Regions from separate parts of the Nonomuraea sp. NPDC048916 genome, predicted to be linked through region 1. Evidence: predicted binding sites of a transcription regulator. Region 1 holds the regulator's gene; the other holds the start of a gene.

The links. The regulator LexA, encoded in region 1, represses DNA repair genes until DNA is damaged. The targets are predictions, from matches to a motif close to TCGAACANNTGTTCGA.
Region 2: a site for LexA is predicted at 1,391-1,406, ahead of recA (recombinase RecA). Genes of this name have one in related genera too.

The regions. Positions count from the first base shown of each region.
Region 1 is NZ_JBEZFS010000018.1:129,749-133,154, forward strand. Features, by position in the region: gene AB0C16_RS21535 (PDZ domain-containing protein) at 1-95, shown strand, start outside; gene AB0C16_RS21540 (aminotransferase class I/II-fold pyridoxal phosphate-dependent enzyme) at 186-1,196, opposite strand; gene lexA (transcriptional repressor LexA) at 1,553-2,260, opposite strand; gene AB0C16_RS21550 (hypothetical protein) at 2,289-2,597, opposite strand.
Region 2 is NZ_JBEZFS010000017.1:104,020-107,425, reverse strand. Features, by position in the region: gene recA (recombinase RecA) at 182-1,276, opposite strand; gene AB0C16_RS20070 (hypothetical protein) at 1,584-1,883, shown strand; gene AB0C16_RS20065 (DUF3046 domain-containing protein) at 1,866-2,060, opposite strand; gene AB0C16_RS20060 (hypothetical protein) at 2,104-2,298, shown strand; gene AB0C16_RS20055 (VOC family protein) at 2,299-2,787, opposite strand; gene AB0C16_RS20050 (DEAD/DEAH box helicase) at 2,877-3,406, shown strand, end outside.

The sequences.
Region 1 (3,406 bases):
AGAAGGCGGTCGAGCTGGCCCTGGCCGCCCTCGACGAGCACCCCGCCGCGACGCCCCCTGAGCTTCCGCCCCCGACCTGGTCGTCCCGGACCTGACCCTCGAGACCTTCGGGACCTTGGGATCTTCGGCCTCCGATCCGGTCCACCGCTGTGGCGGCGGACCGGATGGGCAGGCCGGCCGGTGGGCTATCCGGCCTGGGCGAGCCGGTTGAGGATCTCGGTCAGGATGGGCTCGGTGGTGGCGAAGTTCAGCCGGACGTGGGTGTCACCACCGGGTCCGAACAACGCGCCGTCGTTCAGCAGGACCTTGGCCTCCCGCTCCAGCACCTCCGCCATGCCGGGCCGGCCGTAGTCGAGCCACGCCAGGTAGGTGGCCTCCGGGACGCGGTAGCCGACCGCCCCGGGCAGGCGTTCGGCGATCGTCCGGCGGTTACGGTCGAGCAGGGCGAGGGTCTCCCGGAGCCAGGCGTCGCCGTGCCGCCACGCTGCGACCGTCGCCTCCACCCCGAACAGGTTGGCCGACCCGTACACGAAGGGCGGTTGCCCGTCCAAGGCCTTGCGCATCTCCGGCGAGCCGACATGGGCCACCGAGCAGCGGATCCCGCCGAGGTTGAACGCCTTGGTGGCCGAGGTCAGGGTGACGGTCCGGTCGGGCAGGATGGTGGCGAACGGGATGTGCTCGTACGGGTCGTAGACGAGGTCGGCGTGGATCTCGTCTGAGATGACCAGCAGGTCGTGCCGTTCGGCGTGCTCGGCCAGACCTTCCAGCTCTTCACGCGAGAAGACGCGGCCCGTGGGATTGTGCGGGTTGACCAGCAGCAACACCCGGCAGCCCGACAGGTCGGGCACCTCGAACCGCCACGAGTCGCCCTCGGGCCGCATCTGGATGGCGTGGAGCGGGCGCTCCATGGTGGCCAGGGTGCCGAGGAACGGGTGATAGGCCGGGGTGTGGACGGCCACGCCGTCGCCGGGCCGGGTCCAGACGTGCAGGAGCACCTGGAGTGCCTGGTTGAGATCGGTGTAGCTGCGCACATGCTGGGGATCGGCCTCCCAGCCGTACCTGGTGGCCATGCGTTCGGCGAACGCCTCGGCCAGGGGACCGCACTGAGGACTCACCAGCCAGGTCGGGTATCCGAGATCGCCTTCGGCACGGCGTCGCAGTGCTCGGACGACCTCGGGGGCGGTGGGCAGGTCCATGTCCGCCACCCAGGCGGGAATGACTCCTGGTCCAGCCTCCGCCCACTTCAATCCATCATGTCTTGCTTTAAGGTCGTTTAGCCGGATTTCGTCACTCACGGGCTCAGTCTAGATCTCCTTCGCGGCCGGTCCCAGGGCATGGCGGGAACATCACCCTCCGCCGCGAGCGGTCGCGAGCGGTCGCGAACTCGGCGAACCTTCCGCTAAATGCGGACATTTCAGGATTTATGATCAAGCAAGCGATGACGATGGCGTTGGTGATCGGCTCGGTTCTGGGAGGGGCCGGCGTGGCCCGTGCGAGCACCACCGACGGCGCGGGCGTCGAGGACGCCGCGCGCCGCGGCAGGCGCCGACGGTCAGAGGCGGCGCAGCACCGCTACGACCTTGCCCAGGACGCTGGCCTCGTCGCCGGGGATCGGGTCGTAGTTGGGGTTGTGGGGGACCAGCCAGACGTGGCCGTCCTTGCGCTTGAACGTCTTGACCGTGGCCTCGCCGTCGATCATGGCGGCCACGATGTCGCCGCTCTCCGCGACCGGCTGCTGGCGTACGACGACCCAGTCACCGTCGGCGATGGCGGCCTCGATCATGGAGTCACCGGCGACCTGCAGGAGGAACAGGGTGCCCTCGCCGACCAACTGCTTGGGAAGGGCGAAGACGTCCTCGACGCTCTCCTCGGCGAGGATCGGGCCACCGGCGGCGATCCGGCCGACCAGCGGCACATAGGCGGCCGTGGGGCGGCTGACCGAGGACTCCTCGCTGCTGGCCTCGGGATCTACCCAGAGGACAGGCTCACCCGGCAGACGCACCTCCAGCGCACGCGGCCGGTGGGGGTCGCGCCTCAAGTAGCCCTTGCGCTGCAACGCCGTCAACTGGTGCGACACGCTGGACGTGCTGGTCAGCTGCACGGCCTCGCCGATCTCACGCATGGAAGGCGGATATCCGCGCTGTTGCACCGAGTCGCGAATCACTTCGAGGATCTTGCGCTGCCTGGGGGTCAGCCCCAGAGAGTCACGCCGCCGCACCGCGAGGTCAGTGACCCCGTTAGCGTCATCCCGCTCGCTCATGCTCTTCCTCCTCGCCCGGCTGCCCGCCTCACCGGCGAATCTTCCGGTCCGTGGTCTCCATGTCGCACACAGCGACCGTATCGCCATTGAAGATCATCTTCAAACAATTGTTCGAGTCTTCCTCGAAAATGTTGGCAGCGTGGTGTACAACATCGTACGGGAGTTCGATCGACACCGTGTTCGATTCGCCGATCTTTATTTGGCCATTTCCCCGGGCCGCGACGGTGTGGGAGGTCCATCCGTGCGAACCACCAGGATCACAGACACCACCGGAGACGACGTCAAGCGGCCTGCCCGCGTCGCCGACCTCCCCCGGAGCCGTCGCGAGATCGCGCACCCCGAGGCCGACGCGCCGGGCGACGACACCGCATCCCGTCCCGACGGCGATCCCACCGGCACCCCGGCCGCCGCGCCGAGTGGCGTGGTCGCGTCATCCGGCGGGGCTGAGGAATTCGGCGGATTTGAGGAGCCTGGGAGGAATGGGGCGGTGCCGCCGCTGGATGGGGCCGGGGCGAAGGGCGGAGTCGCGCCGACCGGCGGCCGAGGGGAGATCGGCGGGACGGCTGCGCCGGGCGGGGGCGCTGAGGCGAGGGGCGGCGCCGGAGCCGGCCACTCGAGGGGTGCGGGTCAAGAGACGGGGGGAAGCGTGGGTTCACGTGATAGCCGAGAGGCGGGGCGCGGCTCGGCGAGACCGGGGAGGCCGCGGTTGTGGCTCGTGCCGCCGCCGCGTTCGGAAACGGATGGTGCCCCGTTCCGCGGAGCGGCGCAGGTCCCTGGGAGCGACCTCCGACCTCGCGGCCGAGTGGCGGATTCGCCGGGGGTTACGCGACCTCGTGGAGAAGGGGCGAACCCTGCCGGCGGCATCGCACCTCGCCAAGGCATCCCGCCTGGCCAAGGGGTGGATTCCGAGGACGCCGTCGCGCCGCGTCGAGAGGCACCGCAGCCCGGCGGGAGAGGCGCGACCGGCGCCGAGTCGATGAGATCCCCGAAAGGGCGCAGGGCGGGGCGCAGTGGTGGCCGGGCCGCGGACGCGCTGATGCGCACCAAGCGAGGGCCCGTACACGGTGGGCCCGCACCCTTGCGGATGCCCACCGACGAGGCTCCTCCGGAGGTCCTCGGTCAGGGTGAGCCGGTGCGCCAGGGCAG
Region 2 (3,406 bases), on a different contig from region 1:
CGATAGCGCGCCTCGGCATTGCCCGAGGCGTCATAGCCCGCCGGGCCGTTGTCGTCGGTGGACGGGGCGCGAGGCGTCCCGCGCTTGCGCTTGCGGCTGGGAGGTGGGCTGGGGAGGTCAGGCCAGGCGCCCCAGTCACGGGGCGCCTCGGGAGGGTCGGTGGCACTCACGTGACGACCGATCAGACGTCACCGGGCTTCGGCGTGGCGGCCTTGGATCCGCGACCCGAGGGGGCAGCGGCGGCCGGGACGGGCGCCGGGGGCTCGGTGGGCGTGTCGAGGCGAGGGCCCACTCCCAGCTTGTCCTTGATCTTCTTCTCGATCTCGTTGGCCATGTCGGGGTGGTTCTTCAGGAAGTTGCGGGCATTCTCCTTGCCCTGGCCGAGCTGGTCGCCCTCGTAGGTGTACCAGGCGCCGGACTTGCGGACGAAGCCGTGCTCGACGCCCATGTCGATCAGGCCGCCCTCACGGGAGATGCCCACGCCGTAGAGGATGTCGAAGTCGGCGACCCGGAAGGGCGGGGCCATCTTGTTCTTGACGACCTTGACCCTGGTGCGGTTGCCGACCGCCTCGGTGCCGTCCTTGAGCGTCTCGATGCGGCGGATGTCGAGGCGTACGGAGGCGTAGAACTTGAGGGCCTTGCCACCGGTCGTGGTCTCGGGCGAGCCGAACATCACGCCGATCTTCTCGCGCAGCTGGTTGATGAAGATGGCGGTGGTGCTGGTGCTGCTGAGGGCGCCGGCGACCTTGCGCAGGGCCTGGGACATCAGGCGCGCCTGGAGGCCGACGTGGCTGTCGCCCATTTCGCCCTCGATCTCGGCCTTGGGCACCAGGGCGGCCACCGAGTCGATGACGATGACGTCGACGGCGCCCGACCTGATCAGCATGTCGGCGATCTCGAGCGCCTGCTCACCCGTGTCGGGCTGGGAGACGAGCAGCGCGTCGGTGTCGACGCCGAGCTTCTTGGCGTATTCGGGGTCGAGGGCGTGCTCGGCGTCGATGAACGCCGCGATGCCTCCGGCCCGCTGGGCGTTGGCCACCGCGTGCAGCGCGACCGTGGTCTTGCCGGAGGACTCGGGACCGTAGATCTCCACGATCCTGCCGCGAGGCAGGCCGCCGATGCCGAGCGCGACGTCAAGGGAGATCGACCCGGTGGGGATCACCTCGATGGGAGCTCGGGCGTCATCGCCGAGGCGCATGACGGAGCCCTTGCCGAACTGCCGCTCGATCTGGGCGAGGGCGGTTTCGAGGGCCTTCTCGCGGTCGTTGATAGCCATGGGAACTCCCCCTGGAGGGTCGTGGTCCGATCAGTCGAGTGAAAGCTATGGCCTGCCACCGACATTTTCCTGAGGTTGCCGGGGAAAGCCGTGGCCCGGCGAAGTCAATGGTAGCCGAACGGCTGTTCGATCACATCGGTAACACGCTGCCCGACGCGCACGACTCGTGGCGGCCCCGGCGGGATCTTCACACGGGGTGGCGCGGCGCGGGCCGGGTCCGCTCACAGGACGCCTCACGCGCGACGAGCCGGACATTCACGTGATTACGACGAGCGTGTTGTGATGCGTCGTGAGCTGGGAAGACTTGGTGCAGAGGGTTGGAGGCGGCGACGTGGCCAACACGTACACCGGGGAACGGCGCACCCATCTGGAAGCACTCGCCGAGCTGCTGCCCGAGCAGGGCCTGGTGAGCCGCATGGTAGGCGGGGACGATCCGATGCTGTGGGTGTGGCACCCGAGCACCGGCCGCCAGACGATCATATTCGCGACGCCCTCACGAGCGGGCTGGGTCTTCCTGTGGTCACCGGGCGGGCAGAGCGGTGTCGACGATCTCGCGCGTACGGCCCGCGCGCTCAGGGAGACGCTGGGATCAGCGAAGTCTGGGTGAGACGTCCTCCACCTGGCAGACCGCCCGCCAGACCGTTTTGGCGCTCTCGCCGTCGGCCAGTGCCTGCGTCACCGTCCGGCCGCCCAGCGGGGCCAGCACGTAGTCGCGGGCCCACGAGTCGGCGTAGGTCTCACCGAAGTGGGCGCGCATCCGTCTCCAGAACTCGGTCAGGCGCATCAGCCAAGTATGGAACCACCGGGTGGGTGGGTAGGACCTGCGCATGGCAAAGACCCCCAAGTCCTCCCCGTCCAAGTCCGCCAAGGTGAAGGCCAACCGCGCCCGGCGCCGTGCGTTACGTCTGGTGCGGCGGCTGGCCGTGCAAAGTGAGAAAGCCGAGCGGTCCGAGAGGCACGCGGGCATCAGGCAGGCGCCCCGGGCCGGCAAGCCGCGGACGCGCAGGGCGTCGCGGCGATAGTCACATCACACGCGAGCCGTACATCTCCCCGAGATGGTCGGCGAGCAGCTCCAGGCGGGTGCCGTCGGGGTCCTTGAAGTAGATGGAGGCGCCGCTCTCGATCTGGTGCGGCACGCCGGCCATCTCCAGCTTCCCGCGCAGGCGCTCCCAGGTGGCGGGGTCGACGGAGATGGCGATGTGGTGCAGCCCGCCGAGCACTTCTTGGTAGGGGGCGAGGTCGAGCCCCGGGAAGTCGAAGAAGGAGAGCAGGTTTCCGTTGCCGACGTCGAAGAAGAAGTGGCTGGAACCCTTGTGGTCACGGTTCTCGAAGATCTCCGTGAGCGGAAACTCCAGGAGCTCCTGGTAGAACAGGATCGTCCGCTCCATGTCGGAGGAGATCAGGGCGAGGTGGTGCAGGCCGCGCGCGCTGCTCAGCGGCCGATGAGGTAAGAGAAGGCGCTCCCTGATGTCCTCGCGGCGAGCCCCGATGGCTGCGTAGTCGATGCCCACGGTCGCTCTATGTCCGCCACCGCTCCCGCTCAACCGCTCCGCGCGGGCACAATGCGTTTTCTGTCGGTGGGGCGAGGCACTATGGGCAGGTGAGCTCGCTCGACCAGTTCAGCCAGGTGACCAGGCAGTGGTTCACCGGCGCCTTCGCCGCTCCCACCGCCGCCCAGGAAGGCGCGTGGGAGTCCATCGCGCGCGGTGACAACACGCTGGTGGTCGCGCCGACCGGGTCCGGCAAGACGCTGGCGGCCTTCCTGTGGTCGCTCGACCGGCTGGCCGCCGAGCCCGCCGAGCCGGGTGAGCGCGCGGGCACCAGGGTGCTCTACGTCTCGCCGCTCAAGGCGCTGGCCGTCGACGTGGAGCGCAACCTGCGCGCCCCACTGGCCGGGCTCAGGCAGACGGCCAGGCGGCTCGGGCTGCCCGTGCCGGAGATCTCGGTGGCGATCCGGTCCGGCGACACCCCGGCCGAGGATCGCCGGCGGTTCGCGGCCAGGCCGTCCGACATCCTCATCACCACGCCGGAGTCGCTGTTCCTGCTGCTGACGAGCCAGGCGCGTGACGCGCTGCGCGGCGTGCGCACCGTGATCGTCGACGAGGTGCACGCGGTGGCGGCCACCAAGCG